Geobacter metallireducens GS-15: one gene and its partner. The protein of the gene in region 1 binds, or shares a complex with, the protein of each later gene. Links are inferred from orthologs where the notes say so. Each region holds a gene or a part of one and is shown in the gene's direction. Other genes may lie near its edges. The genes, in order: metK and groL.

Region 1 (15,676 bases):
GCAAGAAAGATGAGGGGTTGCCGGCCCTTCCTCGCAATGTGGAGATATCCCTCAGCAAGATTCATTACACTGAAACCAAGGATGGTGTCAGGCAGTGGGACCTCTACGCGGGCAAGGGTGAATACGACAAGGCGCGGGACGTTACGAGGTTGACAGATGTGCGTCTGGTGCTTCATGAGAGAGGCAAGAGCGGCGAGATAACTCTTGTTTCAGATCAGGCCGATTACTTCAATGCCGCGAAAAATGTGGCGCTTACCGGAAACGTCGTGGCAAAGAGTGAGTCCGGCATGGAGTTTACCACGGGGCGGGCATCCTACCAGTCGAACCGCTCCCTCGTGGTGACCGATGACAGGGTAAGGTTTACCGATGGTGGGATGAGCGTCTCTGGCGTGGGAATGGAACTATCCGTCAAGACGCGTCAGGTGAGGATTTTGAGAGACGTAACCGCGACTGTCGCGCCGGGGAAAAAGGGATAATATGAAACGAATGCTCACGGTGCTGCTTTTCCTCGTGGTGGTATCACTGGGGACCGCGCATTCCGCACAACTCCCAAAGGGGGGGCGGCAAGGGCAGCCTATTACCATTAAATCCAATGAACTGTCCACGGACAGCAGGCATAATACGGCAACATTCACCGGCAAAGTCATCGCTCGCCAAGGTGATCTGACGATCTACGCAGACAAGCTGGTTGTCCACTACAAGGCTGATGGTGGCGATCTCGACAGAGTTGAAGCATCGGGCAACGTGCGGATCGTCCAGGGAGATCGCCTCGCCACGGCTCGCGACGGGGTCTACCAGAGTGCCGAGCAGAAGATCGTTCTGACCGGCGACCCCAAGGTTTTTCAAGGTGAGAATACGGTGTCCGGCAAAGTCATCACCTACTTTGTAGACGAAGAGAAAAGCATTGTCACGGGCGGTCCGGACACAAGGGTAGAGGCGGTCATTACGCCAAAGGAAAAGGGGAAGGATGGCGGCCAACAGCGCTGATATGGTTTTGCAGGCGCATGGCCTCCGGAAGGGATTCGGCAAGCGTGTCGTCGTGAATGGGGTTGACCTGCGGGTTGCCACCGGCGAGGTGGTGGGGCTGCTGGGACCCAACGGCGCTGGAAAGACCACCACGTTTTACATGGTTGTGGGGCTCTGCCGACCGGATGGGGGGCAGGTCTTTATCGGCGACGAAGAGATTACTGCTCTTCCCATGTATCAGCGTGCGCGCATGGGGATCAGCTATCTCCCTCAAGAACCATCAGTTTTCCGTAAACTTACGGTGGAAGAAAACATACTGGCCGTGCTGGAGACTATGGATCTTTCGTCATCTGAACGGCGTGATCGAGCTGCGGAGCTTATCGGCGAGTTCAAGATTGATCATATAGCAAAAAGCAAGGGATACGCCCTCTCCGGTGGGGAGCGTCGGCGGGTCGAGATAGCACGGGCACTGGCCACGGATCCCCTTTTCATCCTTCTTGACGAACCTTTTGCCGGCATCGATCCCATTGCGGTGATCGATATTCAGGGGATCATTACTGAATTGAAGGCGCGTGGAATAGGGATATTGATCTCTGACCACAACGTGAGGGAGACCCTCGGTGTATGCGATAACGCCTACATCATGAGCGCCGGCGAAGTGATAGAGTATGGCGATCCGGTCAAAATTGCCGGAAGCAAGCAGGCCCGGGAGATTTATCTGGGAGAAAAATTCAGGCTTTAATCGTTTCAGTATCCATGGTGAGCTACGCCTCAGGCGTCACGGGGCGGGCGTTTCTGATCCTGCAGCATGAAACTGTTTCTAGGGTGTTCCAGCTATGGCCATTGAAATGCGTCAACAGATGAAGCTGACCCAGCAACTGGTGATGACTCCCCAGTTGCAGCAGGCCATCAAGCTTCTCCAGCTCTCACGGCTTGAGCTTCAGGATCTTGTCCGTCAGGAAATGGAGGAGAATCCGGTCCTTGAGGAAACCCTCGAACTGGAGGAACCCAAAGAGCAGGACCAGTTGGAGCAGTCCGAAAAGGAAGAGACACCTTCTGGTGAGGACAACAAGGAGTTCCAGGAGGTGAAAGCGGGCGAGGAAACGCTGCGCGAAACCGACTGGGACAGCTATCTCGAAGGTTATAATTTCAGCGCGGGCGAGCAGTATTACGACGACGAAGATCGCCCCTCCTACGAAAATGTCCTGACCCGCAAGGGCACGCTCGGTGATCACCTCATGTGGCAGTTGAGCCTCACCCGGTTTTCTGACGTGGAGACGGCGGTGGGTGCCGAGATTATAGGCAATATCGATGAAGACGGCTATTTCCGTGCCACAGTGGAGGAAATTGCGCGATCGCAGGGCGTTGACGAAGCCCTTGTCGAGACATGTCTCAAAAAGGTTCAGGAATTCGACCCCATGGGGGTTGGTGCGCGGGACCTCAGGGAGTGCCTCCTTATTCAGGTGGAACAGCTTGGAATGGGGGGAAGCGTCGTGGAGGGGATCCTGCGTCATCACCTCCACGATCTTGAAGCCCGCAAATACAAGCAGATTGCCAAGGCCCTCGGGGTCGACATCAACGATGTCCTCATGGGGGCGCGGATCATTGCCGGGTTTGATCCCAAGCCGGGGCGGGTCTATGGCTCCGAGGACGTCCACTATATTTCCGCCGACATTTTCGTTTACAAGATCGGAGAGGATTACGTGGTGGTGCTGAACGACGAGGGACTCCCCAACCTCCGGATCAGCCCCTACTACGCGGGAGAAGCCAAGGCGAGCGGCCAGGTTGATGCCAAGGCCGAGGAATACATCAACGACAAGGTCCGTTCGGCCATGTGGCTCATTAAGAGTATTCACCAGCGGCAGCGGACCATTTACAAAGTGGCCAAGAGCATCTCCAAGTTCCAGCGCGATTTTCTCGACAAGGGGATTGAATATCTTCGCCCCCTGGTGCTCCGCGATGTGGCCGAGGATATCGGCATGCACGAGTCGACCATCAGCCGCGTCACCACCAACAAGTACATGCAGACCCCCCAGGGGCTCTTCGAAATGAAGTATTTCTTCAACAGCGGCATTTCCACGGGAGAGGGTGATTTCATCGCCTCCGAGAGTGTCAAGAACAAGATCAAGGAAATCGTCGAGGCCGAGGATCCCCGTAAGCCTTACAGCGACCAGCGTATCGCCGATCTTCTGTCGGCCCACAGCATTAACATCGCCCGGCGCACGGTCACCAAGTACCGTGAGATGCTGAGAATAGGATCGTCTTCGGAGCGCAAGCGGCATTTCTGAGCCGTTGCGCGCCGTATATTATTTTCTTTCGACGTTTCGGGTTGAAGGTTTGCATTTTCGTGATTTAAGAGAATTAAGGGGCAGGTGACCCGAAACGCATCTACCGCAAGGAGGAAGTTATGCAAATTACCACAACGTTCAGGCACATGGAGCAGAGCGATGCCCTCAAGGGCTACGCTGCCGAAAAACTGGAAAGGGTTAAGAAATATATTGACGAACCCATTACCGCACAGGTCTTCCTCACCGTGGAGAAAATCCGCCACATGGCCGAGGTGACCCTGACCGCAAAGGGAGTCACCATCAAGGCCGCCGAAGAAACTAACGACATGTACGCTGCCATTGACGCTGTCGTGGACAAGATCGAGCGCCAGCTCCGGCGGTATAAGGAGCGCCTTAAGAACCACAAGCCGGCCGTCGACAATCGAGCCCTCGAAGTGCAGAAGACCATCCTTACTGCCGAGAGTATCGACCAGCAGCAAGAGCCGGTTATTGTCCGCAGCAAGACCATAACCATCAAGCCGATGTCCGTCGAGGAGGCGGTTATGCAGATGGATCTCCTCCACAAGGACTTCCTCGTTTTCACCGATTCCACCACCGAAGTCATCAATGTCGTCTACCGTCGCAAGGACGGAAACTACGGTCTCATAGAGCCGTCGCGCAAATAAAGAAGGATGCGCCGCGCCGCTGATTTGATTCGCGTGCGCGGCGCCCTTCCCTTTGCCTTGCGGCGTGGAGGGAGATCAGCAGTTGAACACCATCAGCCTCTCAATCGAAGACCTCCTCAATGACACGGAGTACGGTCTCGACCTCTCCCTCGTTGCGGGAAGGGGAGGGGTCGGCCATCGTGTGTTCAGCTCTCGCATTCAGAAGCCGGGCCTGGCCCTCACCGGGTACACCGACCACCTCCATCCGGACCGGGTACAGGTGCTCGGGAATACCGAAATATCCTACTTGCGCCAGCTCCACGAGGAACTTGCTACGATTTTCGTCGACAAGTTCTGCGAATACCCTATTTCCTGCATCATCGTCACCAAGGGGCTTGATCCGCCCCAGTTCCTCAAGGATGCGGCCGAACGCGAAGCAATCCCCCTGCTGGTGACGCCACTTCAGTCGTCAACTTTTATCTCGCTCATTACAAAGTTTCTTGAGGAGCGGCTTCTCCCCACGACCCATATCCATGGTGTGCTCGTGGACGTTCTCGGCGTGGGCGTTCTGCTGCTGGGGAAAAGCGGCATCGGCAAGAGTGAGTGCGCTCTTGACTTGGTCATACGTGGTCACCGCCTCGTGGCAGACGACGTGGTGTTCGTGAAGAAGAAGATGCCGGCAGCCCTTGTTGGACAGGCTGCTGAGGCAATTCAGTATCACATCGAAATCAGGGGACTTGGCGTCCTCAACATCAAGAACCTTTTCGGCGTCTCCTCTATCCGTGAAAAAAAGATCATTGAGATGGTGATCGAGCTGGTTGAGTGGGACCCTCAGCAAGAATATGACCGTCTCGGCCTTGACGACGAAGTATATACCATTCTCGATCTGGAGCTCCCCTACATCAAGATTCCCGTCAGACCCGGACGCAACCTTACCTCCATCATCGAGGTGGCCGCCCGCAACCATCTCCTCAAGGGAATGGGTTACCACTCGGCCCGGGAGTTCCAGGAGAAGCTCCTGGCTCGGATGGAAAACCGTCCTCTTGGGGATGAGGTGGAGTAGCCGATGCGCGTTCTGGTAATCTCCGGTCTGTCCGGTTCGGGCAAGTCGACGGCGGTTCGCGTTCTGGAGGATGAGGGGTTTTTCTGCATCGACAATCTTCCGGTTCAGCTCTTTCCGACGATCATCGACCTGGTCAACAAAGCCCAGGAGACGGTGCCGGGGGTGGCTTTGGTCATGGACATCCGGGGGAGGGATTTTCTCAAGGGCTTCGAGAAGATCTTCCAGGAGATTGATGATGCCGGACACACCATTGAGATCATCTTTTTCGATGCAACCGACGAAGTTCTGATCCGGCGCTTCTCCGAGACCCGCCGGCGCCATCCCGCCCTGGAGAGCGGCTCGGTCCCCGAGGGCATTCGTTACGAACGCGAGCAATTGTCAGGGCTCCGACGCCTTGCCACCCTCGTCATCGACACGTCGGAGCTGAACGTCCATCAGCTCAAAGAGATGGTGCTGGCACGGGTGAAGGGAGAGGCCGGTGCCCGGAGGATGACGATCCATCTCCAGTCGTTCGGCTACCGGTACGGGATTCCCCTGGAGTCAGATCTGGTTATGGATGTCCGTTTCCTATCCAACCCGCATTTTGTGCCGGAGCTCAAACCCTTGTCGGGGCTGGACCCCGGCGTCCGGAACTTCGTTCTTGAAAAACCCGAGACTACCCAGTTTCTTGCCCGGTTCGAGGGGCTTCTCGAATATCTTCTTCCCGCCTATCAGCGGGAAGGAAAATCGTATCTTACAATCTCCATCGGCTGCACCGGCGGCAGACACCGTTCCGTCGCTCTTGTCGAAGAGCTCCGCCGATTCTTCGACCGCGCAGGCATTGCGGTGAAGGTGAGCCACAGGGATATGGAAAAGGGATGAAAAGATGATTGGATTGGTGCTCGTTACCCATGCCGGCCTTGCTGAGGAACTCCTCAGGGGGGCCGAGATGATCGTAGGACCCATTGAGTCCGCCGAAACCATCGGAATCCGGCCGGGAGATCAGGCTGATGCGATCATGGAGCGCATTGCAGAGGCCGTGAAACGTGTTTCCGTGGACGGTGCGCTTATCATGACGGACATGTTTGGCGGGACGCCGTCGAATATGAGTCTTTCCTTCCTCGAGGCCGACCGCATCGAGGTGTTGACCGGCGTGAATCTGCCGATGGTCATCAAGTTTGCTGCCGAGCGGGACCGGATAGCTGTTGCCGAACTGGCCACGTCCCTCAAGGAGTGCGGCCGCGAGAGTATCGCCGTGGCCGGAGATTATCTGAAATAACCGGGAACTACAGGGACTGAAATGCTCGACCAGGAATTCACCATCATCAACAAACTCGGTCTCCACGCACGGGCCTCGGCCCTTTTTGTCAAGACGGCAAGCCGTTTTCGCTCTGACATAAAGATTGTGCGAGAGGGGATCGAGGTGAACGGCAAGAGCATCATGGGGATCATGATGCTGGCCGCGGCCAAGGGAACACTTATCAGGGTGAAAATTGAGGGGGAGGACGAGGCGGAAGCAATGGCCGCCCTCGGAGAGCTTATAACCAATGGATTCGGCGAGGAATGAAACGAGGATTTTTCGCGGAATAGAAGCCTCGGCCGGCATCGCCATCGGCACGGCACGCTTGACCGACCGCAGTCGCGTGGCGGTCACCGAGGTTTCCATCGGCGATGAAGAGGTGGAACTGGAGTGCGCCCGCTTCCTCGCAGCGCTTCAGGATGCCCGGGAAGAGCTCCTTGCTGTCAAGGAGCATCTGGCGTCAAGCCGCGGTCCGGAACACCTCTATGTTGTCGATAGCCACCTTCTGATCCTTGAAGATGGGATGCTGACCCGTGGCACCCTTGATCTGATTGCCGGCGAGAAGATCAATGCCGAAGCTGCCCTCAAGCGTAACCTCCTAAAGTTCAAAGAATTCTTTTCCGCCATTGAAGATGAGTATCTGCGCGAACGGGCCGGTGATGTAGAAACCGTCGTCGAGCGTATCATGCGCGCCATGGTGGGAAAACGACAGGAGTGCATCGGCTCCATTGACGGTGGCAAGATCGTCATCGTCGCCCACGACCTCTCTCCAACCGACATTCTCCAGATCGACAAGAACAACGTTATCGGCTTCATAACTGATCTGGGGGGACGAACATCACACACCGCCATACTGGCCAGGGCACTGGAAATTCCTGCAGTCGTAGGTCTTGAAACGATTACCGGCGAAGACATCGACGGACTGCCGATAATCATCGATGGCACTGACGGGACGGTGGTCGTCAATCCCGACCAGGATACCTTTCGCGATTACCTGCGGCGCAAGCAACGTTACGACTATCTGGAGCAGGAATTTCTTAAACTGCGGGATCTCCCTGCCGAGACCATAGACGGCCATCGGATTTCACTCATGGGTAACATTGAGTTTGCCGAGGAGATCCCAACGCTCAAGGGTCACGGAGGTGAGGGGATCGGTCTTTACCGGACCGAGATGCTTTACATGAACCGCCAGGGACTTCCCGACGAAGAAGAGCAATACTTGGCCTACTCCGCAATCGTCGAAGCAATGGCACCTCTGCCGATAACCATTCGCACCCTCGACGTGGGGGGCGATAAACTCGCCACCGACCTCCATCTGGAAGACGAGATGAACCCGGCCCTGGGACTGCGCGCCATTCGTCTGTCTCTCCGTAAACCCGAGGTCTTCAAGACCCAGTTGCGGGCAATTCTGCGCGCCAGCGTACGGGGAAAAGTCCGGATATTCTTCCCGATGATTTCGGGGGTAGAGGAAGTGCGCGCCGCCAAGGCGATTCTGGAGGAAGCGAAAAATGAGCTCCGTGCTGAAGGAGTTCCCTTCGACAACGCCATTGATGTTGGCATCATGATCGAGATTCCGTCGGCTGTGCTCGTTGCCGACATTCTTGCCCGGGAGGTGGATTTCTTCAGCGTCGGCACCAATGACCTCATCCAGTACTCGTTGGCCATCGACCGAACCAATGAGCACCTGGCGCACCTCTATCAACCGATGCACCCCGCTGTTCTCCGATCTCTCCGGACGGTGGTCGATGCGGCCCATGCCGCCGGAATCCGCGCCTGCATGTGTGGCGAGGTGGCGGGCGAGTCACGCTATCTTCCCATACTCCTCGGTTTGGGGTTTGATGAACTGTCCATGACCGGCGTGTCGATTCCGCGAGTCAAGAAAGTCCTGCGCCGGGCCGTCAAGGCTGACGCCCAGTTGCTCGTCTCCCGGGCCTTCACTTTTTCCACCGCCGCCGAAGTGGAGGCCTTCCTGAACAGCGAGATTTCCGCACGGTTTTCCGAGAGTTTCGACTGATTTCTTCCCGTTTTCTTCCTTGACATCCGTTGCTGCCAGCTTATACAATTCACACCTTTGCAAATCATTGAGCAGGCCATTTTCACCAGCGAGGAGGAACGATCAGCGATGGAGATGAAGGACTATATTTTTACCTCCGAATCGGTTTCCGAGGGACATCCCGACAAGGTCGCGGATCAGGTGTCGGATTCCATTCTTGATGCGATTCTTGCACAGGATCCCAGGGCCCGCGTTGCCTGCGAAACCCTGGTAACTACCGGTATGGCGGTTATTGCCGGCGAGATCACCACGAGTGCCGTGGTGGACTATCCGAAGGTTGTCCGCGAGACCATCCGGGAGATCGGCTACAACGACTCGGCCATGGGGTTCGACTGGGAAACCTGCGCGGTGCTCGTTTCCATTGACAAACAGTCCCCTGACATCTCCCAGGGGGTCACGGAGGGCGAGGGGATGTTCAAGGAGCAGGGGGCCGGCGACCAGGGGCTCATGTTCGGCTATGCCTGCACCGAAACCCCCGAACTCATGCCGATGTCCATCACCTATGCCCACAAGCTGACCCAGAAGCTGGCCGAGGTGCGCAAGAACGGTGTGCTGGACTTCCTTCGTCCCGACTCCAAGTCCCAAGTCTCCGTCGAATATGTGGACGACAAGCCGGTGCGCGTCGATACGGTCGTCATCTCATCCCAGCATACGCCGGAGGTTTCCTACGAAGCCATCAAGGAAGGGATCATCGAGGAGGTCGTGAAGAAGATCATCCCGGCCCACCTCATGGACGAACGGACCCGCATGCTCATCAACCCCACCGGCCGCTTTGTCGTCGGCGGTCCCATGGGTGACTGCGGCCTGACCGGGCGCAAGATCATCGTCGACAGCTACGGCGGCCATGGTGCCCATGGCGGCGGCGCCTTCTCCGGCAAGGACCCCTCGAAAGTGGACCGCTCTGCCGCCTACATGGGGCGTTACGTTGCCAAGAACCTGGTAGCCGCCGGCCTGTGCGAGAAGTGCGAGGTTCAGGTAGCCTACGCCATCGGCGTTGCCGAGCCGGTTTCGGTCATGGTCGATACCGCCGGCACCGGCAAGATCTCCTCCAAGCGGATTGCCGAGATCGTCCGCGAGGTCTTCGACCTGCGGCCGCGCGCCATCATCGAGCAGCTGGACCTTCTCCGCCCCATTTATCGCAAGACCGCCGCTTACGGTCACTTTGGCCGTGAGCTGCCCGAGTTCACCTGGGAGCGGACCGACAAGGTGTATATGATCCGCCAGAAGGCGGGAATCTAGCGAGATAGTAAGATAGTAAGTAGCGAGATAGTAAAAAGGCCGGATGACTTTGCGTCACCCGGCCTTTTCTCCTTTTGTATCCTACTCCTTCACGATCTCACTATCTCGCTCCCTTTCCTGCTAAAGCGGTAGCCCAGTCCCCGAACGGTGTGAAAGTAGATCGGTCTGGCCGGGTTCGGCTCGAAGTATTTCCGGAGCCGTACGATGAAGTTGTCGAGGGTCCGGGTTTCGGTGTCGGAGGTGTATCCCCAGACGTTTTCCAGGATCTCCCGGCGGCTGATCGCCTCTCCCTCCCGCTGGAAGAAAAGGGAGAGCATCTTTACCTCCAGTTCCGTCAGATCGATTTCGCCCTGGGCGGTCCGGGCGTGATAGGAGAGGAGGAATACTTCGTTGTCGCCGAACCGGTAGGCTTCCTCCACCGGTTCCGGCCGGTACCAGGAGGAGCGCCGCAGCATCCCGCCGACCCTTAAGAGAAACTCGTTCAGGCTGAAAGGCTTGGTGAGGTAGTCGTCGGCGCCGCTTTGGAGCCCCGTGACCCGTGCCCCCTCATCGGAACGGGCGGTCAGGATCAGCACCGGCACGCGGCTGTCCATGGTGCGGATCCGTTCGCAGACCGCGAATCCGTCCATCCCCGGGAGCATGACATCGAGAATGATGAGGGCGAAGCGGTCGTAGGCAAGGCGCTCCAGGGCCTCTTCGCCGCTCTCCACGTGACTTACCCGGTATCCTTCCATTTCGAGGTTGAAACATATCCCCCGGGCCAGGTGCATCTCGTCTTCAACCAGGAGGATGTGGGGTTTTTCTTCGGTCATGGGGAGCCCCTCTTACGGCGGGGGAGGGGGAGGCTGATGATGAAGCTAGTCCCCTCTCCGATACCCGCGCTCGTGGCGGTTACGGTTCCGCCGTGCTCCTTTACCACTGACTTGACGATCCAGAGACCGAGGCCGGTCCCCCGGATGGCCTCGCCACTGCTGCGGATGCGGTAGAACTTTCGGAAGACATTCTTGAGGTCTTTCCGGTCTATCCCTTTGCCGTTGTCCTGGAAGGAGAGGGTGCAGCGGTTCCCATCCCGTTTCAGCGTTACGCGGATCTCCGGGGCACCGATGCTGTACAGGATCGCGTTCTCGAACAGGTTCCGCAGAACCGTTTCCATCCCCTCCACATCGATGGCCGCCGAAATCCCTTTTTCAATGTCGAGGATCACGTTCCCTCCCTCGGGGAGAACGTGGCGTTGCTGGTCCATGTACCGGGTCACCAGGGCGGAAAAATCCACCACCGGGTACTGGGAGGCACGGCGCCGCTGTTCAAGCTTGGCGACCATCAGGATATTGCTGGTGAGGTTGTCGAGCCGGTCGATATCCACGAGCATGGTATCGAGGAACCGTTCCAGCTTCTCGGGAGGAGGCTTGCGGAGACGGATCGTCTCAAGGTGGAGCTTGATGGAGGCCAAGGGCGACTTGAGCTCGTGGGTCGCCTGGGAGATGAAGTCCTTCTGTTCCAGGTTCAGGTTCGACTGGCGGCGCCAGTAGATGAAGATGACGTAGACCCCCACCAGGATGATGACGAGGAGTACGATCCCCTCCACGAGCACCGCCCAGTCGAAGCCGCGGCCCAGGAGTTCGGGGCGGTAGCGTTCGGCCAGTTCCCGGAACTCCTTGTGGCGACCCACGAACCAGGTGATCCAGAAAAAAACCAGGAGCCCCCAGACAACCTGGATGCCGATCAGGGCCATGAGGGGATTTACGAGTCTCTTCAGCCACTTCATGGTGTTTTGTGTAGCACCCCCCTGTCTCGTTTGCAAGGGAGGATTTCGTTTTACAAAAGTATTACACATGGAGTGGTTACGATTCTGCTATGGTTGCCGAGGTAAAACACACCGGTAAGGGAGGAATTTGATGGGACCGCTGAAGATCGGCAAGCATGAGGCAAGGTATCCGCTCATCCAGGGAGGGATGGGGGTTCGCATCTCAGGGTGGAGGCTTGCGGGGCACGTGGCCAGGTGCGGCGGCGTGGGGCTCGTGGCCACTGCCGGCATTACTCTCAACAGCGGCCTCTACACCGGTTCTAATTACCTCCAGTCCAATCCAGAGGCGCTTCGACAGGAGCTGCGCAAGGCTTACGAAGTTGCTCCCGACGGGGTAATCGGCGTTAACATCATGGTGGCGCTCGCCGATTATGAAGAGCTCGTCCAGGCTTCCATCGAGGGTGGCGCCAAGGTGATAGTCTGCGGAGCGGGTCTGCCCATGACGCTTCCCGGCCTTACCGCCCACGCCCCTGATGTGGCCATCGTACCGATCGTGTCCTCGCTTCGTGCTGCCCAGCTCATCGCCAAAAAGTGGGATAAAGGATACGGCCGTCTTCCCGATGCGGTTGTTGTGGAAGACCCCGACACCGCCGGCGGTCACCTGGGTGAAAAGCTGGAAAACATCGGTACCGGTGACTATGACCAGTACGGCACCATCCGGTCCATAAAGGAATTCTTCCGCTCCGAATACGGTAAAGAGATACCGATTATCGCCGCAGGGGGTATTTGGGACCGTGCCGACGTCCTCCACGCCATTGCCGAAGGGGCCGACGGTGTTCAGATGGCGAGCCGCTTCGTGCCGACGGTTGAGTGCGATGCCGAAGACGCCTACAAGCAGATGTACCTCGATTGCCGCAAGGAGGATATCGGCCTCATCATGAGCCCGGCGGGGCTTCCGGGGCGAGCCATCCTCAGCAATCAGGAGAATATAACTCTTTATGATGAGACAAACGCAACTTCCTGCAGCAATGCTTGCCTGAAGAAATGCTCCTACAAGGAAAGCGGCGAGCGGTTTTGCATCGTAAGTGCCCTCGACCGGGCCCAGCAGGGAGATGTGGAGTCGGGGCTCGTCTTCTGCGGTACCAACGCCTGGAAGGCCGACCGCATCACCACCGTTCAGGAAATCTTCGACGAGCTCTTCGCCGAGGAGGCCGGTCAGGCAGAAAAGGCCGCATAAGTCGTTTTCTTTGACGCACAGAGGAAAAGGGGTACCAGCAGGTGCCCCTTTTTTTTGTTGGAGCGGGAATTCGACTTTGACCCTGCAGTGCCATAGATGTTATAAAATTTCTTTGCCTGTTGCTGTGATACCAAATAACCATAACCAACGGAGGATACGATGTCGACAACCAGCACACCGACCGCGACGACTGCCGCGTTCACTGACTGCCACGTGAGGGATCTCTCCCTTGCCGCCTGGGGGCGCAAGGAGATGGTCATTGCCGAAACCGAGATGCCGGGCCTCATGGCCATCCGCGAGGAGTACGCCGCCAGCCAGCCCCTGAAGGGTGCCCGCATTGCCGGTTCGCTCCACATGACCATCCAGACCGCCATGCTCATCGAGACCCTGACGGCGCTGGGCGCCGAGGTGCGCTGGGCATCGTGCAACATCTTTTCCACCCAGGACCACGCCGCTGCCGCCATTGCCGCAGCCGGCATCCCGGTCTTCGCCTACAAGGGGGAATCCCTGGAGGAGTACTGGGAGTTCACTCACCGGATCTTCGAGTGGCACGACGGCGGCACTCCCAACATGATCCTGGACGACGGCGGCGACGCCACGCTGCTCCTGCACCTGGGGAGCGACGCCGAGAAGGATCCGTCGGTTGTGGCCAATCCCACCTGTGAAGAAGAGCAGTTCCTCTTCGCCGCCATCAAGAAGCGCCTTGCCGAAAAACCGGAGTGGTACTCGAAGACCGCCGCAGCCATCAAGGGGGTGACGGAAGAGACCACCACTGGCGTGCACCGGCTCTACCAGATGCACGAGAAAGGACGCCTCAAGTTCCCGGCAATCAACGTCAATGACTCGGTCACCAAGTCCAAGTTCGACAACATCTACGGTTGCCGCGAATCCCTGGTGGACGGCATCAAGCGGGCCACCGACGTGATGGTGGCCGGCAAGGTGGCCGTCATCTGCGGCTACGGCGAGGTTGGCAAGGGGTGCGCCCAGGCCATGCGCGGGCTCCAGGCCCAGGTATGGGTCACCGAGATCGACCCCATCTGCGCCCTCCAGGCCGCCATGGAAGGGTACAAGGTGGTCACCATGGAGTGGGCCGCCGACAAGGCCGACATCTTCGTTACCACCACCGGCAACATCAATGTCATCACCCATGACCACATGAAGGCCATGAAGCACAACGCCATTGTCTGCAACATCGGCCACTTCGACAACGAGATCGAGGTTGCGGCCCTCAAGCAATACCAGTGGGAGAACATCAAGCCCCAGGTGGACCACATCATCTTCCCCGACGGCAAGCGGATCATCCTCCTGGCAGAGGGGCGGCTCGTGAACCTGGGGTGCGCCACGGGGCACCCCTCCTACGTCATGTCCTCCTCCTTCGCCAACCAGACCTTGGCCCAGATGGAGCTCTTCTGCAATCCCGGCAAATACCCGGTCGGTGTTTACATGCTTCCCAAAGAGCTGGACGAGAAGGTGGCCCGGCTCCAGCTGAAGACCCTGGGCGCCATGCTCACGGAGCTCACCGAAGAGCAGGCCGCCTACATCGGCGTGCCGAAGGCGGGACCCTACAAGACCGATCATTACCGGTACTGATTGGTGCCGAAGTAAGAAGAAAGGCCGTCGGGAATGAATCCCGGCGGCCTTTCTGTTTTTGCATGCATCGTGCGAACTTACTGTTTCGCCACCAATCCCTTCAACTCTTCGATCAGCTCCGCCAGAAAATCATACCCCTTCTGCCAGAAGTGGGGATCGGCCAGGTCGATTCCCGCGGGCTTCACCGTGTCTGCCGGCGACAGGGAGCCGCCGCTTTCCAGGATTCCCACATAGGTGGGGATGAACGTTTCGCCGTCCTCCAGGTATTTGCGGTAGAGGGAAAGGACCAGAAGCTCCGCGAAAGTGTAGGAGTAGCAGTAGAAGCGGGCATGGATGAAGTGGGAGATGTAGCTCCACCCCCAGCGGTAGGGCTCGATCATCTCCACGGCGTCGCCGTAGAGCTTGCCGTTCTCCTCCCACCAGAGGTCACAGAGCCGTGATGAGGTCAGGAGCCCCTCCTTCCGCTCCTTGTGCATCCGTTCCTCGAAGCGGGTGAGGACGTTCTGGCGGAAGGTGGTGGCGATGATATCCTCGATCTTGGCGCAGAGAAGGGCGATCTTCACTTGCGGGTCGGATTCCCGTTCAAGAAGGAACCGGGTCAGGAGCATCTCGCCAAAGACCGACGCCGTTTCCGCCAGAGGAAGCGGTGCGTGGTAGTTGAGCATGGTCTGCTTCTGGGCCAGGACGAAGTGGAGCCCGTGCCCCAGTTCGTGGGCCAGGGTCGCCACGTCGCGCAGGTTGCCGGTGAAGTTCAGGAGCACATACGGGGAGAGGCTCGGCGTCATCCCCATGCAGAACGCGCCTCCTCCCTTGCCGGGGCGTGGCAGCACGTCAATACGCCGCTCGGCGAAAAAGGCGGCGCAGATGTCGCGGAAGCGGGGCTGGAAGGCACCATAGGCCTCCAGGACCAAGTCCCGGGCCTCCTCGAAGGTGTAATGGCGGTCCGTTTCGCCAGCCGGGGCGTAGACATCAGTATTTTTGAGCTTCGGAAGCCCCAGGAGCCGCGCCTTGAGGCGGAAATAGTCCCGGGCCAGGCCGTAGTTGGCCTCAGAGACATCCATGAGACGATTCACCACTTCTTCGGGGATTTCGTTCCCCAGGTTGGTGGGCTCCATGGGGTGGCGGTAGCTGCGGAGCTCCAATTCCTGGCCGTGGTCGAGAGCCACGGTGTTGAAGATGGCACCGAGGGCGATCCCCTCCTCCTCGTGGCGCCTGAGGAAGATGGCGAAGGCCCGCTCCCGCACTGTTGCGTCTGGATGATGGAGGAGCCCCAGGAGCTCCTCGCCGGTGAATTCCCGTTCTTCCCCGTCCAGTTCCATCCGGTAGCGGAAGGATGCCGACAGCTCGTCAAAGAGCCGGGTGAAGGCCTCGGCCCCCGTGAGGTTCTTCAGCTTCAGGAGCTGCTCCTCCCGCTCCGTGAGGGTGTGGGGCTTGAATTTGCGCACGCTCTCCAGGTAGTGGCGGTAGCCGGCCAAGCCACCGTCCGCGACAATCTCCGCGAAACCCCCGTCGGGGATCTCCATGATCTCCAGATCGAAGAAGAGGAGCTCACGCCCCATGAGGTTGCCGAACT
Region 2 (15,711 bases), 1.4 Mb from region 1 along the record:
CGGGTCCGGCGCGAGAACGTGGCCCTCTTCAATCTCCACCCCGATTCCTGCCGAGAGATCCTCGGGGAGTTTCCTTTCCTCTCGGCAGTGTACGAGCTGCGCCGGGACACTTTGCCACCGGAGCCTGTAGACGGCAGTGCCACGCTGCGCAAACGGTATAGCGTATTGGAACTGATCGAGGGGGGGAAGCGGGAAATCCCCGAGGAGGAGCTCCTGCGCCACGCCGTGGAGCGGAGCGCCCGCCACACGGGGCGGGAGGGGGAGTTTCCGGACCGGCAGCGGATCATATACCATCTTTTCAAAGAGGCGGCCCGCCACTACCGGCAGGAGACCGGCGAGCCGCTCCACCTCTGGCAGAAGCGGGCCTTCTTCCGCTTTACCCGCAACTACGCCTTGACCGGCGGCATGCTCCTCCCCGATCTCTTCCAGCTCCTAGCCGCGGCCCGCGGCTGCATCGACGACAACTTCGCCTACGCCTTCTGGCGCCTGGCCACCCACTACCCCTGGCAGCGGACCGACGCCGACCTCCCTACCCTCGCCATCTCTCCCGAGGAAATCTGGGGGGGCGCCCGCCGGATCCGCTTCCGTCCCCGGCAGCAGCGGCAGAAGGGGCTGTCGCACCTGGGGTTCCTGAAGCGGAAGAAGGAGAAGCGCCCCGGCGAATGGCTGGAGGGGTTCGACAATCCCGCCATCTGCTCCTACCCGCCGGAGGACGTGGTGATCGAGGATTATGGCCGGTTCCTGAAGAAAAAGGGGGCCATGCAACTCTCCGAGGAGCTCTCCCGCACCGAGCCGTTCACGGCGTCGCTTCTGGACGGGATCGACATGCGGGAGACCCTGCGCAATCTGGCCGACGGCCGGATCTACGTGCGGGAGAACCAGCGGGCCACGGGGGGCGTCGGCGGGGTGGTGGTGATCTTTGACGAGGACCGGGACAACCGCAGGTTCCCCTACCGGATGACCTGGCTCGGGGAGCACGATCAGGAATCGGACATGGCCTTTTACGCCACCTCCCCGGCCGACAACATCGTGGGCCCCGGCATCTGCCGCTGTGAGTACGGCGGCTTCCTCCTCTCCTACCCTCCCCGGCGCATGATGGACGTCTGGCACGACCCGGACTACGCCTTTGCCCGCTCGAAAGCCGAGGTGCTCCTCCTGGCGGCCCTGGACTACTCCCCCGAGAAGCACGTGGTCTACGCGGCGCCCCGTCCCCCCCGGAGCATGTTCCGCCAGCTGGCGGCCCGCATGGGGAAGAAGATCGTCTACATCCCCCTCGGCTCCCTGTCGCCGGTGAAGCTCAAGGGGCTGCGGGTCCTCCACATCCTCCATGGCCACGACAAGCGGGAGATCGCGAAGAACTATGTCTGGTGACCCTCCTTGTCGAGGGCGGCCGGACGGGTATACTTGAAGCAATGTTAATGGCCGGAGGCACGCATGTCCTGGTTTGCCAACCTGAAGATCAGCACGAAGTTCAACATCATCCTGTCGCTCCTTCTGGTGTTCGTCTTCCTGGCGGCGGCCTTCTTCGTCTACCATCGGGAAAGGGCGCTCATCGACCGAATCGCCGTGGACAACGCCCGGAGCATTGCCCGGCAGATCATCGAGACCCGTGACTACATCTCCAGCGTGGTAAAGGGGGAGCCCAACGAGAACTACAACCTGGTTCCCCAGGTGGTGGCCACCAACGTGGCCAAGCGGCTGACCAGGGGGAGCGACTACTATGTGCGGCAGGTTTCGCTCCGGTACCGCAACCCCGACAATCGCCCCGATCCGTACGAGGAAGAGATGCTCAAGCTCTTCGCGGCAAAGAAGAGCACGGAAACCTACCGCATCGTCCGGACCGACAAGGAGCAGAGCTTTCGCTACATGCTCTCGATGGTGGCGGAGAAGAGCTGCCTCGAATGCCACGGCCGCTACGAGGATGCGCCACCCTTTGTCCGGGCCCGCTTCCCCAAGGGGCACTTCTCCTACAACTACCAGGTCGGCGAGGTGATCGGCGCCGTGTCGGTCTCGATCCCCCTGGCCGACCTCTATCGCGAGGCCGGGACCGACTTCAGACTCGATCTGGCCACCCGGGGGCTCACCTTCTGTCTCATCATTTTCGTGATGGGATTCCTTGTCCGGCGCGCCATCATTGACCCGCTCCGGCAGGTTTCCGCCTCCATCACCCATGTCGCTGCCACCGGCAGTTTCGGCGACCGGATTCCCCAGCGCTCCCGGGACGAGATCGGCGAACTCGTGGCCGCCTTCAACGGCATGATGGAGGAGTTGGACCTCAAGACCCGCCAACGGCTAGAGTCCGAGGACCGCTACCGCAATGTCCTGGAGATGGCCCAGTCGGCCATTGTCACCTTCCTGGCCGACGGCAAACTCATCATCACCAATCGTCGCGCTGAGGACCTCTTCGGGCTGCCCAAAGGTGAACTCCTCGGGGCATCGATCTACACCTTCCTGGCCGACGGCGACGGGGTGCGGGAGGGGATCTCGGCATACCTGCGCGACGGGACGGGGGGATTGGTTGGTGAGACGACTTCCCGGAAAATACGGGACATCAGGGGGAGGATAACCGAGGTTGAGATGGCCCTCTCCGTTTCACGGTCGGACCATAATCCCCTCTTTACGGCAATCCTGAGGGAGCACAACCAACACTCGGTCTACTGAAAAAGTTTCGGCACAAAAAGAGGGGGAACGCTTGATGCGCTCCCCCTCTATTGATAATCCCTCCACCATGCCGTTGGCTTGTAAGGGCCTCACAGCGAGTTCCTTACAGGTGGCAGGCTCTGTACCGCTTCAGGCAAATCCCACATGATGGGGCAGCACACCACGGTAGAAAGAACCCCCGTCTTACGTAAATGTTCCGCTGGGGCATATCAGCCTGACGCGCATGGCAGAGAGAATTCTAATATTTGTAGCTAGTTTAGCCTCCTCTCCCGGATAAATCAAGGGGCTTTTTCTCCACCGTCGTCGACCCCGAGGAATGCGTTCAGGCGCCTGATTTCCTCCATGAGCAGATCAAAGCCGTGGAAGGTCAGGGATTGGGGACCGTCGGAGAGGGCCTTGTCCGGCTCCGGATGGACTTCAATCAGGACGCCGTGGGCTCCGGCCACCAGTGCCGCCTTGGCCATGGGGGCCACGAGGCTCCGCTTTCCCGTGGCGTGGGAAGGGTCCACCATGACCGGCAGGTGGGACATCTCCCGGATGAGGGGAACCACCGCCAGGTCCAGGGTGTTGCGGGTGGCGGTCTCAAAGGTCCTGATCCCCCGCTCGCAGAGGATCACGTGGGGGTTTCCCTCGGCCAGGATGTATTCGGCGGCGGCCAGGAATTCTTCGATGGTTGCGCTCATGCCCCGCTTGAGCAGGACCGGCTTCTGGATGCGGCCAAGCTCCTTGAGGAGTTCGAAATTCTGCATGTTGCGGGCACCCACCTGGAGGAGGTCGGCGTATTCCGCCACGAGCCCCACCGTGTCGGGACTCATGACTTCGGTGACGATGGGAAGTCCTGTTGCCTCCCGGGCCTTGGCCAGGAGCTTCAGGCCCTCTTCCCGCATTCCCTGGAAGGTATGGGGGCCGGTGCGGGGCTTGAACGCCCCTCCACGGAGAAGATCCGCCCCAGCCTTCTTGACGGCCCGGGCGGTCTTCAGGATCTGCTCCTCCCCTTCCACCGCGCAGGGGCCGGCCACCACCACCGGCCGTTTCCCCTCGCCGATGGAGATGCCACAGACCTTCACGATGGTGTTGCGGGGATGGAAGTCGCGGGAGACGAGCTTGTAGGGCTTGGAGACGTGGATCACTTCCTGGACGCCGGGGAGGTCCCTGATGGTGGTGTCATCCACGTACCCTTTGTTGCCGAGGACCCCGATGGCGGTCCGCTCGCTCCCCGGAATCGGCGCCGCCGTAAGCCCCATGGTTTCCACCGCCTTCACAACTGCCTCGATCTGTTTCGGACCAGCCTTGTGGATCATGACGATCAGCACGCGCCCCTCCTTTTCCAAGATTGCAGTCGTCTCATCGGAGCAACGATACCAGAGGGGGACACGGGGGTCAACGGTGCCTTGCTTTTTCGCCGGCAATGGGTAGAATGGATTCCCCGGCCGCAATGACCGGGCCACGACGTGACGGAGCATCGGGAGGACCCATGAAGCTCAAGGAAGCGCAGATCGCCCGGCTCGCGGAGCAGGTGCTGGAACGGCTCATCACCGCGGGGCTCATAAACCTCAAGGCCGAGCGGGGGGTCGTCCTCGACCGGATTAAAAAAGCCGTTGCCTCCGATGCCAAGGGGGAAGAGGATCTGGAGCGGGAGGCCGAGCGCCTCCTGGAGCAGACCCTGCGCTCCATGGGGGGGGGCGTCGGCATCGACCGGCACAAGATGCTGAAGATGATCAAGGAGCGGCTGGCCAAGGAGAAGGGGATCGTCATCTGACCCTGGCCCGCCGGCACGGAGCACGAAACCATGAGCATTTCCGAAGACCGCATATCCCATCTGGCCCATCGGATCCAGGACCGGCTCTGGAAGGACGACCTGGCCGATTTCCCTGATGAGCGGCGCTCGCTGCAGTGCATCAAGGAGGCGATCTCCTCCTTCTTCGCGGTGACCGGCGAGGTGGATGCCGCCGTCCGGAAGAAGCTTGCCTCCTACGCCCAGGCCAAGGTGCCGGGGAGCCGGGAGTACGAGGTCCTCTACCAGAAATTCTACCAGGAAGAGATGGCGAAGCGGAAATGGTGAGCTTTTGCTGCAGATTGACGCGCGCGCTTGTCTTTACGGCGCTTCTCGCCATCGTCTTCATGGTGCTGGCCGGCTGCGGGCCAAAAACCCAGATCAGCGTCTCCCCCTCCTTCCGCCCCGCCTCCGATGTGGAAACCGCCTATGTGGTCCCCTTTGGCGGCGCCCTGGTACCCGAGGAGTTCTCCGCCACGGTCTTCAACGATTTTGTGGACCAGCTCAACGGCCGCCGGCGCGAGACCGGGATCCGCTCCTTCGCCATCCTCAAGGACGAGGTGAGTGCGGTGGATCCCGGCTGGCTCGCCCGCCAGTACTACATCTCCGGCGACATCTGGAGTTATGTGGAGGACTCGGGGTGCTGTTCCACCAATATCCGGGTCAAGGCCCGCGTTTACGTCCATGAGCCCGGGAGGAGCATCCCGTCGGTGGAGATCTTCGTTCCCATGGAGAGCTTCTTCGACCATGACCGCTCCACCATCGACCGGGAGCGGGGCCGCCTTGCCCGGGATCTTGCCCGGGACCTCTCCCAGAAGGTACTTGCCGCCATGGCGCCGCTACGTCCCCCCGTGTCTTCTTCCCCCTGAAATTTTTTTTGCAAATGACCTTGATTTTTGCCCGGGGGGTGACTATAGTTACTTCGCGTTAGCACTCAGCTGTATCGAGTGCTAATTTTTTTCGATGAAATCACGTGAGCATACTCATGAAAGAAAGGAGAAGCTGCAGATGAAACTCAGACCGTTGCAGGACCGCATCCTCGTGAAGAGAATCGAGGAGGAGCAAGTTACCGCCGGAGGGATCTTCATCCCCGACACCGCCAAGGAGAAGCCCCAGCGCGGCGAGATCGTGGCCGTCGGCAATGGCAAGAAGACCGAAGACGGCAAGGTGATCCCCATCGACCTGAAGGTGGGCGACAAGGTGCTCTTCGGCAAGTACGCCGGCACCGACATCAAGGTCGAGGGCGAAGACTTCCTGATTATGAGGGAAGACGACATCCTCGGCGTCATCGAATAGAGTGGCCGGCTTCGCCGAAGGTCCATCCGGAGCCTTTGGCCGTGCCATGAAACAGCATAGATAACAACATACGAAGACGAAGATTAAATAGGGAGGAACGAGTAACATGGCAAAGATTATCAAGTTCGATCAGGAAGGGCGCAACGCCATCCTGAAAGGTGTCAATACTCTTGCTGACGCGGTCAAGGTGACCCTCGGCCCCAAGGGACGCAACGTCATCATCGAGAAGTCGTTCGGCTCCCCGCTCATCACCAAGGACGGCGTCACCGTTGCCAAGGAAATTGAGCTGGAGGACAAGTTCGAGAACATGGGCGCCCAGCTGGTGAAGGAAGTCGCCTCCAAGACCTCCGACGTTGCCGGCGACGGCACCACCACCGCCACGGTTCTCGCCCAGGCCATCTACCGCCAGGGCTCCAAGCTGGTGGCCGCCGGCCACAACCCCATGGAGATCAAGCGCGGCATCGACAGCGCCGTTGAGACCATCGTGGCCGAGCTCCAGAAGATATCCAAGCCGATCAAGGACCACAAGGAGATCGCCCAGGTCGGCACCATCTCCGCCAACAACGACAAGACCATCGGCGGCATCATCGCCGAGGCCATGGAGAAGGTCGGCAAGGAAGGGGTCATCACCGTCGAGGAGGCCAAGGCCATGGAAACCAGCCTTGAGACCGTCGAGGGGATGCAGTTCGACCGCGGCTACCTCTCCCCCTACTTCGTAACCGATCCGGAGCGCATGGAAGCTTCCCTCGAGAACGCCAACATCCTGATCCACGACAAGAAGATCTCCAACATGAAGGACCTGCTCCCGATCCTTGAGCAGACCGCCAAGAGCGGCCGTCCGCTGCTGATCATCGCCGAGGACATCGAGGGCGAGGCTCTGGCCACCCTGGTTGTCAACAAGCTGCGCGGCGTCCTCAACATCTGCGCCGTGAAGGCTCCGGGCTTCGGCGACCGCCGCAAGGCCATGCTGGAAGACATCGCCGTTCTCACCGGCGGCAAGGTGATTTCCGAAGAGCTCGGCTTCAAGCTCGAGAACGCCACCTTCGACATGCTCGGCACTGCCAAGCGGGTCACCATCGACAAGGACAACACCACCATTATTGACGGCGACGGTTCTGAAGCCGATATCCAGGGCCGCGTGAAGCAGATTCGTGCCCAGATCGAAGAAACCAGCAGCGACTATGACCGCGAGAAGCTCCAGGAGCGCCTGGCCAAGCTCGTGGGCGGCGTTGCCGTCATCAAGGTCGGTGCCGCCACCGAAACCGAGATGAAAGAGAAGAAGGCACGGGTCGAGGACGCCCTCCACGCCACCCGCGCAGCCGTTGACGAAGGGATCGTCCCCGGCGGCGGCGTTGCCTATATCCGTTCCCTCGGCGCCCTTGAAGGTATCAGCCTCCCGGCAGAGCAGCAGTTTGGCGTTACCCTCATCAAGCGCGCCCTTGAGGAGCCGATTCGCCAGATCGCCCAGAACGCCGGCGTTGACGGCTCCATCGTCGTCGATAAGGTGAAGAACGGCAAAGACGCCTTTGGCTTCAACGCTGCCGATGACGAGTACGTGGACATGATCGCGGCCGGCATCATCGACCCGACCAAGGTTTCCCGTTCGGCCCTGCAGAATGCCGCTTCCGTGGCCGGCCTCATGCTGACCACCGAGGCCATGATTGCCGACAAGCCGAAGGAAGAGGCTGCCATGCCGGCAATGCCCGGCGGCATGGGCGGAATGGGTGGCATGGGCGGCATGATGTAAATCATTCCGGCTCATTCCGGTTGAACATGAAAAGGGGAAGGACTTCGGTCTTTCCCCTTTTTCTGTTTCCGGCCTTTTGCCATCCCGTTTCTATAGAGTGGTTAAAACATAACGCTCTGGAATGGCAGCATATATCATCGAGAAAAAAATGCTGTGCCGGCCTTGGCTGCCCGAAAAAATGTGTATACTTAATTGGCGCCAAGGGTTGCCCCGCGACCCGCACTTTTCGGGCTGGTGAAGACGCTCTTCGCCTGCCCGCGTTCCGAGGGGGGAGAAAACGATGAACGGTACCGGCACCGTGACGCTTCGCGATCACATCGCTGCGGTCAAGGAGGGGAAACTCCGCTTCGAGAATGCCTTCCAGGGGGTGACTCGGATGATCCTGGAGCAGGGGGTCGACAAGGTTGTGGTCAACGGCCGCACCACCTACGATTTCCGGATCTTCCGCACCGGCCGCAAGCACCCCGTCGGCATGTACGACGAGATAAACAGCTTCGTCTCCTTCGTGAAGGACGCGGCCGAGGGGGGCTCCTCCAAGGAGATGGCTTTCGTCCTGGTGGGAGAGCCGGGCAACGGCAAGACCTTCTTCGTGGAGTATGTCTGCGGCCGCTACCGGGAGTTCCTGTCGAAGCCCGAGAACCGGCGACATTCCTTCCGTTACACGGGGATGGCGCAGCTGGGGAGCTACGGGAAGATCGACATTATCGAGTCCCAGACCTACGAGGATCCCATGGTGCTCGCCATGAACCTCTTCGAGTCACGGGACGAGGCCACGGAGTTCCTGGCCCGGGAGTTCGGCTTCACCGACAAGGAGCTGCAGCGCCTGGCCGACAACTACCGTCCCCTGGGGGCCTGCTCCAGCTACATCCTCAACGACATTCGCACCTTCACCGGCGGCAACATCGAAGAGATGCTGAAGTTCATCGAGGTGATTCCGGTCCCCCTAACCGAGACCCTCGGAACCGTCACCGGCAAATACGCGGCCAAGGACAAGATCACCTCCAGCGCCGTGGACCTTCTGGGTGAGGAGTCGATCCAGCGGCTTCTCCACATCACCGACATCAACAACCCCTACCGCTTCGATCTCCGCCGCGGCGCCCTGGCTCGGGTGGCCGGCGGCGGCATCCACTTCTCCGACGAGATCTACAAGAACAAGAAGGATCTGGTGCAGGTCTACCTGGGGGTCATCCAGAACCGGGTCATCGAGATCGACGGCTACCGCTGGCCCATCGACACCCTCATCATCGCCACCAGCAACAACGCCGAGTTCAACCGGTACCTCTCCGAGAAGGAAGAGGCTCCCATTATCGACCGCTGCCGCATCTGCTACGTCTCCCACAACACCAACTACCGGATGCAGGAGCAGCTCACCACCTACGCCATCGGCGGCGAGACCAAGACCACCCTGAACCGGGAGGAGCTCCACCAGGACCCGAACCTGAACTACGCCGCCTGCGTGGGGGTGGTGCTCACGCGGCTTCCCCGCTCCGAGAAGCTCACCCCCATCGAGGCCATGAAGTTGGCCGCCGGCGAGATCGCCGGGGAGAAGAGCCTCAAGACCCTGGCCGAGGTGGTGGACATCCTCAGCCAGGAGCAGGACGTCACCAAGCGCTTTGGCCAGAAGGGGCTCGGCCAGCGGAACCTGGGGCGGGCCGTGCAACTCCTCGTGGAGAGCTCGGAAACCAACGAGGGGCGCTGCATGGTGGCCTACGACGTGTTCAAGTCCCTGGAGCGGATCGTTCTCGATTATGTCCCCGACCAGAACGACCGGGCCAAGTATCTGGAGGACCTGAAGATAGCCAAGGGGCTCTACCGCGAGCGGATCATGACTGAGATGTTCAACGCCTACATGGACGAGCCTTACGCCGTCAAGAAGGACGTCATGAACTACGTGAACATGATCATCGGCATCGACGCGGAGAGTCTCGGCCCCGACCGGATGTGGAAGTACAAGGATCCCCAGACCGGCGAGCTGAAGGCCCTGAAGATCGATGAGCGCTACGTGAAGAACGTGGAGGACCGGCTTGGCCTCAAGACCGACGAGCAGCGGGAGAGCTTCCGCACCTCCATTCGCAAGATCTACGGCCAGAAGATATCGGTGGATTCCACCTACGACTTCATGGACAACCTGGAGTTGGTGAAGGCGGTGACCGATGTGCGGCTCAAGAGCGACATCGCCGGTGCCGGGAGCCTCATCGGCGCCCTGGCCAACCGGACCAACGAGGAGAACCAGAAGCTCTACGACCGGATGGTTGACACCATGCTGAAGAAGCTGGGCTACTGCCGGACCTGCGCCCAGAAGACCATAGAGTACTTCTGCACGCAGGAAGACGAGATCTAGATAGAAACGCGGCTTTTCCGCAATCTCTGCGTTGATCTTCATAATTGCTTGTGCGGCGTAGCGCTGCTACGCCTCCGCGCAATCATTCGATCGCCTTGACCTTGCGAACAATCCACGTTTCTATACGGTCTGAAACCAACATGAAAAACGAAGACTCCAAAATCTTTAAAATATGGGACATCTCCTCCCTTGCCCCCGGGCCTGAAGGGTCCTACACCACCCGGATTCGCTCCCTGGATGAACTTCTGGAGCGGGACCGGCTCCGGGAAGAGGACGGCTTTCCGCGCAAGATCCGGATCGGCAAGCTCATCAAGCCGGGTAAGGGGAAACAGGAGAAGTTCGTGGTGGTTCCCACCACGGTGGAAGAGAAGTTCATGCACGACCGGGCCCCCACTCCTCCCGAAGAGGAGGAACCCATGGGGGGGACCGGCGACGAGGCGGAAGGGGATATCCTTGGCGAGCAGCCGGTCCGCCCCGAGCAGGGGGCGGGAAGCGGCACCGCGGGGCACGGTGGCGGCGAGGGGCATGAACTGGAGTCATCGGCCTACGACCTGGGGCGGATTCTGACGGAGCGGTTCAATCTGCCGAACCTGAAGGAAAAGGGGAAGAAGAGCTCCCTCTCCCACTACACCTACGACCTCACCGACCGCAACCGGGGCTTCGGCCAGATCCTCGAAAAGAAGCAGACCCTCAAGCGGGTCATCGAGACCAACATCGCCCTGGGGAACATCGATGATGTGACCAACATCGACACGACCCGCCTCCTCATCGACCCCCGGGACCGAATCTTCCGGATCCTCTCCCGGGAACTGGAGTACGAGTCCCAGGCCCTCGTCTTCTTCGTCCGCGACTATTCCGGATCCATGGAGGGGAAGGCGTCGGAGGTGATCTGCTCCCAGCACGTGCTCATCTACAGCTGGCTCCTCTACCAGTTCGCCAGGCAGGTGGAGACCCGCTTCGTCCTCCATGACAACGACGCCCGGGAGGTCCCCGACTTCTACACCTACTACAACCTCCGGGTTGCCGGGGGAACGAGGGTGGCGGCGGCCTACAAGATGGTGAACGACATCGTGGAGCAGGAGAGCCTTGCCAAGGATTACAACATCTACGTCTTCCACGGCACCGACGGCGACGACTGGGACACCAACGGCGAGGAGACCATTCCCGAACTGCGGCGGATGCTCACCTACACCAACCGGGTGGGGATCACCATCGCCGAGCATAACGCCTACGGCTCCCGCGGGGCCACCGAGGTGGAGCGGTACCTGAAGGGGTCGGGGCTCCTGGATGAAAAGCCGGAGTTTTTGCGCATGGATGTGATGGGAGAGGATGCCGACGAGACGCGGATTATCGATGGGATAAAACGTTTGATTTCTTAGGTGTCATAGGGTAGGGGCGCTGCTTGCCGCGCCCGTCACCGGATGCAAGGGCGCAGCAAGCGGCGCCCCTCCATAGACCTGAATATGGAACTCATCGATCAACATACCAAGAGCATCATGGAAGGGTGCAAGGAGCGCGCTCGCGACGCCGGCTTGCGCTTCTCCGACGAGACCCTGGAGTACATCGTCACCAACCGGGACATGCTGGAGCTTCACCCGAAGGTGATGATCCCGACCCTCTACGACTACTGGGTCCATGACGTGGAACTGCTCAGGGAAAAGGGAAAGTACGAACTCTACCCCAGCAACCCCTACGAGACGGTCATCAACACCCGCCCTCCCATCTCCTTTTACAACGACAACAATCCCGACTGGCTGAACGTGATGATCTTCTACCACGTCCTGGCCCACATCGACTTCTTCCAGAACAACCTCTACTTCCGCCATACCTGGGAATACGACCTGACCGGGAAGGCCCTGGCCGACAAGCGGCTCATCGCGCGGTTGCGCTCCGAGCACGGCCGGTGGGTCGACTACGTCATCGAGTTCGCCCGCGCCATTGACAATCTGGTGGGGTACTTTGACGGGCTCTCCCACCTCTTCCGGCAGGACCGCCCCCCCTTTTCCAAGCGGCTTGACTACTACTTCGACGTCTTCCTCCAGGAGGTCAAGGGGGTGAAGACCGCCGAGTACGTGAAGGAGATCGAGCGCTACAACCGCTGCAGGCGGGAAGTGGGTGAGCTGTGCGAGGAGAGCTTCTTTGCCGACGTGGTGGCGAAGAATCCGGAGTTCGAGGCGTTCTATCTCAAGGGAACCCGGGAGAAGAAGGAGGAGCGGCTCGATCTTCTCCAGTTCCTCATGGAGCATTCGGAGTTCCTGAACCAGGACGAAAACCTGTGGATGAAGTCGGTGCTGGAGGTGATCCGCTCCACATCGGTCTACTTCCAGCCCCAGATCCGGACCAAGATCATGAACGAGGGGTGGGCCAGCTACTGGCACGAGACCCTCTTTCTCACCGACGACCGGATCAAGGGGCACGAGGTGGACTTCGCACGGGTCCACTCGGGGGTCACCTGCCTCCACCGGGTGGGGCTCAATCCCTATGCCATCGGAATGCGGCTCTTCCAGCAGATCGAGGAGGGGGGCGATCAGGGGCGGCTCTCCCTGGAGTACCAGCGGCTTGCCGACAGCCATGCCCGGAAGGAGTTCGACCGGGCCACCGGCACGGGGCGCGACGTTATCTTCGCGGTGCGGGAAAACCTCTGCGACTTCACCTTCATCAACACCTACGTGGACCAGGACTTCGTCAACCGCCACAACCTCTTCGTGGTGGGGAAGCGCCTGAATGCGGAGCGGACGGCGTGGCAGTACTACGTCAAGAGCCGTAAGGCCGAGGAATACCGGGGCATGCTCCTGGAATCCCTCTACCATCCACCCCGCATTGAGGTGGACCGGGCAAAAGGGGGGGGGAAGACCCTCTACCTCAACCATCTCTTCGAGGGGAAACCGCTGATCCCGGACTTTATCGCCAACACCATGCTGGGGATAGAATTCCTCTGGGGGGGACCGGTGAAGCTGGAGACCAGCGAAGTGGCGTCGGCTCCTCCCCGGGAAGCGGGCGCGCCCCGCGGCGAAGGGGAAGCGCCGAAGATCCACTGGCGTCGGCACGTCTACACCATGGAAAACCGGACACTTTCCAAGACTCTCGTGTGAGCGGAACAGACCCATGGACACCATAAGCAGGGCATTACATCACATGGACCGGAGCGCGAACGAATGGGAGCACCTAGCCCCCATTCCCTTCGAGGAGTTCCTGAAGATTCTCGTGGCCAATCCCACGCGGGTCATCCGCAACGTTTTCCAGGTCTTCCATGACATGGTCATGAGCCACATCGACATCGGCGCCGACGAGTATCCCGACGACCCCGAATCGATCCATTTCATCCCCTATGACTGCCGTCGCCTCTTCGTGGAGGGGACCGACCATCCCTTCTTCGCCGACCGCCTCTTCGCCAACCGGTTCGTGGGGCTTGTGGAGGCCCTGAAACGGGGTTCCCTCCAGAACAAGATCTATGTTTTCGAGGGGCCGCCAGGAAGCGGCAAGAGCACCTTCCTCAACAACCTGCTCCTGAAGTTCGAGAACTACGTCAATACCGACGCGGGAATACGCTACGAGGCGGTCTGGCGTTTGGACCGCCAGGCATTCGGGGGGTTCACCCGGCACGAGACAGCAGTTTTTCTCGACAAGCTTTCCAAGCTCCTGGAGGAGCACGACTTCAGTCAGGATGAGCTCCTGGCGGCGGAGCACGCCCTCCATCCGGGGGATGACTACGTGGAGATCCCCTGCCCCTCCCACGACAATCCCCTCCTCGTGATCCCGAAGCAGCTCAGGCGCCAGTTCTTCGACGACCTGTTCAAGAACGACGAGATGAAGTGGCGTCTCTTCACCGAGAAGGAGTACGAGTGGCTCTTCCGCGACACCCCCTGCACCATCTGCAGCTCCCTCTACCAGGCGCTCCTGGCCCGGCTGAAAAGCCCGGCGGCGGTCCTCGGCATGCTCCACGCCCGCCCCTACCGTTTCAACCGGCGCCTCGGCGAGGGGGTCAGCGTCTTCAACCCCGGCGACAAGCCGATGCGCAACAGCGTCTTCACCAACGAGATGCTCCAGAGCCGGATCAACGCCATTCTCAAGGACAGCAACCTGGTGAAGTACCTCTTCTCCGAGTATGCCAAGACCAACAACGGCATTTACTCCCTCATGGACATCAAAGGGCACAACACCGACCGGCTCATCGAGCTCCACAACATCGTGAGTGAAGGGGTACACAAGGTGGACGACCTGGAGGAGAACGTCGACTCCCTGTTCCTGGCCCTCATGAACCCCGAGGACAAGAGCAACATCGAGGGGTATCAGTCGTTCCTGGACCGGATCGAGTACATCAAGATACCCTACGTGCTGGACCTCAACACCGAGGTGGAGATCTACCGTAACACCTTCGGCAAGCACATCGACCACAGCTTCCTGCCCCGGGTCCTCCACAACTTCGCCCGGATCATCATCGCGTCGCGCATGGACGAACGCTCCTTCGCCATGCACGAGTGGATCCCCGAGCCCCACCGCTACAGCACCTTCTGCGATTTCAACCTCCAGCTTCTCAAGATGGAGATCTATACCGGGTTCATCCCCCCCTGGCTTTCGGAGGAGGACCGCAAGCGCCTCACTGCCAAGCGGCGGCGCCAGATCATCTCCGAGGGGGAGAACGAGGGGCACAGGGGCTTTTCGGGGCGCGACGCCCTGAAGATCTTCGGCGAGTTCTATTCCACCTTTGCCCGCAAGGACAAGCTGATCACCATGACCATCCTCATCGCCTTCTTCACCAAGGTCCACCCGGAGCTGGGGAAGCAGCTCCCCAACGGCTTCCTCGACGCCCTCAGGGGACTCTACAATTTCACCATTCTCCAGGAGGTGAAGGAATCTCTCTACTACTACAACGAGGAGCAGATCTCCCGGGACGTTCAGAACTACCTCTTTGCCATCAACTTCGAGCCCGAGGTGGACGAAACCTGTACCTGGACCAGGGACAAGCTCCACATCAGCGAGTCATTCTTCGAGGGGATCGAGAGCCGTCTTCTGGGGGCCAATGGCCGCGACCGGGCGCAGCGTCTCGCGTTCAGGAAAGAGATCCAGCGGGAGTACGCCGCCCACACCCTGGCCCAGGAGATCCTCTTCGAGGGGAAGGGAATCACCGCTACCCGTCTCTACCGGACTTTGTTCGACAAATATGTCTTCAACCTGAAGGAGAAGGCCCTGGACCCCTTCCTGGAGAACGTCAACTTCCGCCGCGCCATCAAGGATTTCGGGAAAGAGGAGTTCAAGACCTACGACAAGCGGATCCGCGACGACGTCACCTTCCTCGTCAACAACCTCTGCAGCAAGTTCCGCTACACCAAGAACGGCGCCAAGGAGGTCTGCATCTACGCCATCGACAACGACCTGGCCAAGGCGTACGGCAGCACCTGATGAACGGCTAGCCCCTTCTTCAGCCGAAGGGGATCAACTCGATGATGGTAACCTCGGGGGGGGCCAGGAAACGGAGCGGCGGACCCCAGGTGCCGCTGCCGCGGCTCACGGAGAGGGCTGACCCGTTCGCCAGCCGATAAAAGCCGTCCATGTAGGGATAGGAGAGACGGACCAGGAGCCCGAAGGGGAAGAGTTGGCCGCCGTGGACGTGGCCCGAGAGCTGGAGGTCGAAGCGTCCAACGGTCTCCCCGTCGATCCGGGGGCGATGCTTGAGAAGGATGGTGAAACGGTCGGCGGGAAGTCCCGCCAGGGCGTTCCGTTCGGCATGGGGCGGCGAAGGGGTTGCGGGGTCGTCGACCCCGGCGATGTTTACCACTCCCCCGGCGGTCACCCCCTCCCCCCGCAGGACCGTAAATCCTCCCCTGCGAGTGAAACCGATGGCCTGGTCGAGACCGACGTAAACCTCGTGGTTGCCGGTTACCGCGAACTTTC

Evidence for each region.
Region 2: the proteins of metK (region 1) and groL are in contact, whole or in part, in a cryo-EM structure (PDB 8P4O), measured with the Escherichia coli proteins. The link is inferred for Geobacter metallireducens GS-15 from one-to-one orthologs.

What each region holds. Positions count from the first base shown.
Region 1 is NC_007517.1:1,441,583-1,457,258, forward strand. What follows is about bases 7,622-10,447. They hold metK (methionine adenosyltransferase), read left to right. Parts: upstream 7,622-8,362; coding sequence 8,363-9,532; downstream 9,533-10,447. Other genes in these bases: ptsP (phosphoenolpyruvate--protein phosphotransferase), read left to right, coding at 7,622-8,254; GMET_RS06500 (response regulator transcription factor), read right to left, coding at 9,622-10,344; GMET_RS06505 (sensor histidine kinase), read right to left, coding at 10,341-10,447. In the rest of the region: LPS export ABC transporter periplasmic protein LptC, read left to right, coding at 1-476; lipopolysaccharide transport periplasmic protein LptA, read left to right, coding at 478-987; lptB (LPS export ABC transporter ATP-binding protein), read left to right, coding at 968-1,708; rpoN (RNA polymerase factor sigma-54), read left to right, coding at 1,803-3,254; hpf (ribosome hibernation-promoting factor, HPF/YfiA family), read left to right, coding at 3,374-3,919; hprK (HPr(Ser) kinase/phosphatase), read left to right, coding at 4,002-4,961; RNase adapter RapZ, read left to right, coding at 4,965-5,822; GMET_RS06480 (PTS sugar transporter subunit IIA), read left to right, coding at 5,827-6,219; GMET_RS06485 (HPr family phosphocarrier protein), read left to right, coding at 6,241-6,507; more of ptsP, read left to right, coding at 6,488-7,621; more of GMET_RS06505, read right to left, coding at 10,448-11,297; GMET_RS06510 (NAD(P)H-dependent flavin oxidoreductase), read left to right, coding at 11,425-12,513; ahcY (adenosylhomocysteinase), read left to right, coding at 12,673-14,103; GMET_RS06520 (M3 family oligoendopeptidase), read right to left, coding at 14,181-15,676. UniProt on the Escherichia coli protein: Catalyzes the formation of S-adenosylmethionine (AdoMet) from methionine and ATP.
Region 2 is NC_007517.1:28,911-44,621, forward strand. The notes cover bases 5,297-8,157. They hold groL (chaperonin GroEL), read left to right. Parts: upstream 5,297-5,837; coding sequence 5,838-7,478; downstream 7,479-8,157. Other genes in these bases: GMET_RS00135 (hypothetical protein), read left to right, coding at 5,297-5,304; groES (co-chaperone GroES), read left to right, coding at 5,444-5,731; GMET_RS00150 (serine protein kinase PrkA), read left to right, coding at 7,759-8,157. Outside these bases: GMET_RS00110 (hypothetical protein), read left to right, coding at 1-1,371; GMET_RS00115 (Tll0287-like domain-containing protein), read left to right, coding at 1,435-2,661; aroF (3-deoxy-7-phosphoheptulonate synthase), read right to left, coding at 2,940-3,974; more of GMET_RS00135, read left to right, coding at 4,738-5,296; more of GMET_RS00150, read left to right, coding at 8,158-9,819; GMET_RS00155 (DUF444 family protein), read left to right, coding at 9,870-11,198; GMET_RS00160 (SpoVR family protein), read left to right, coding at 11,283-12,911; GMET_RS00165 (serine protein kinase PrkA), read left to right, coding at 12,925-15,219; GMET_RS00170 (metallophosphoesterase), read right to left, coding at 15,239-15,711.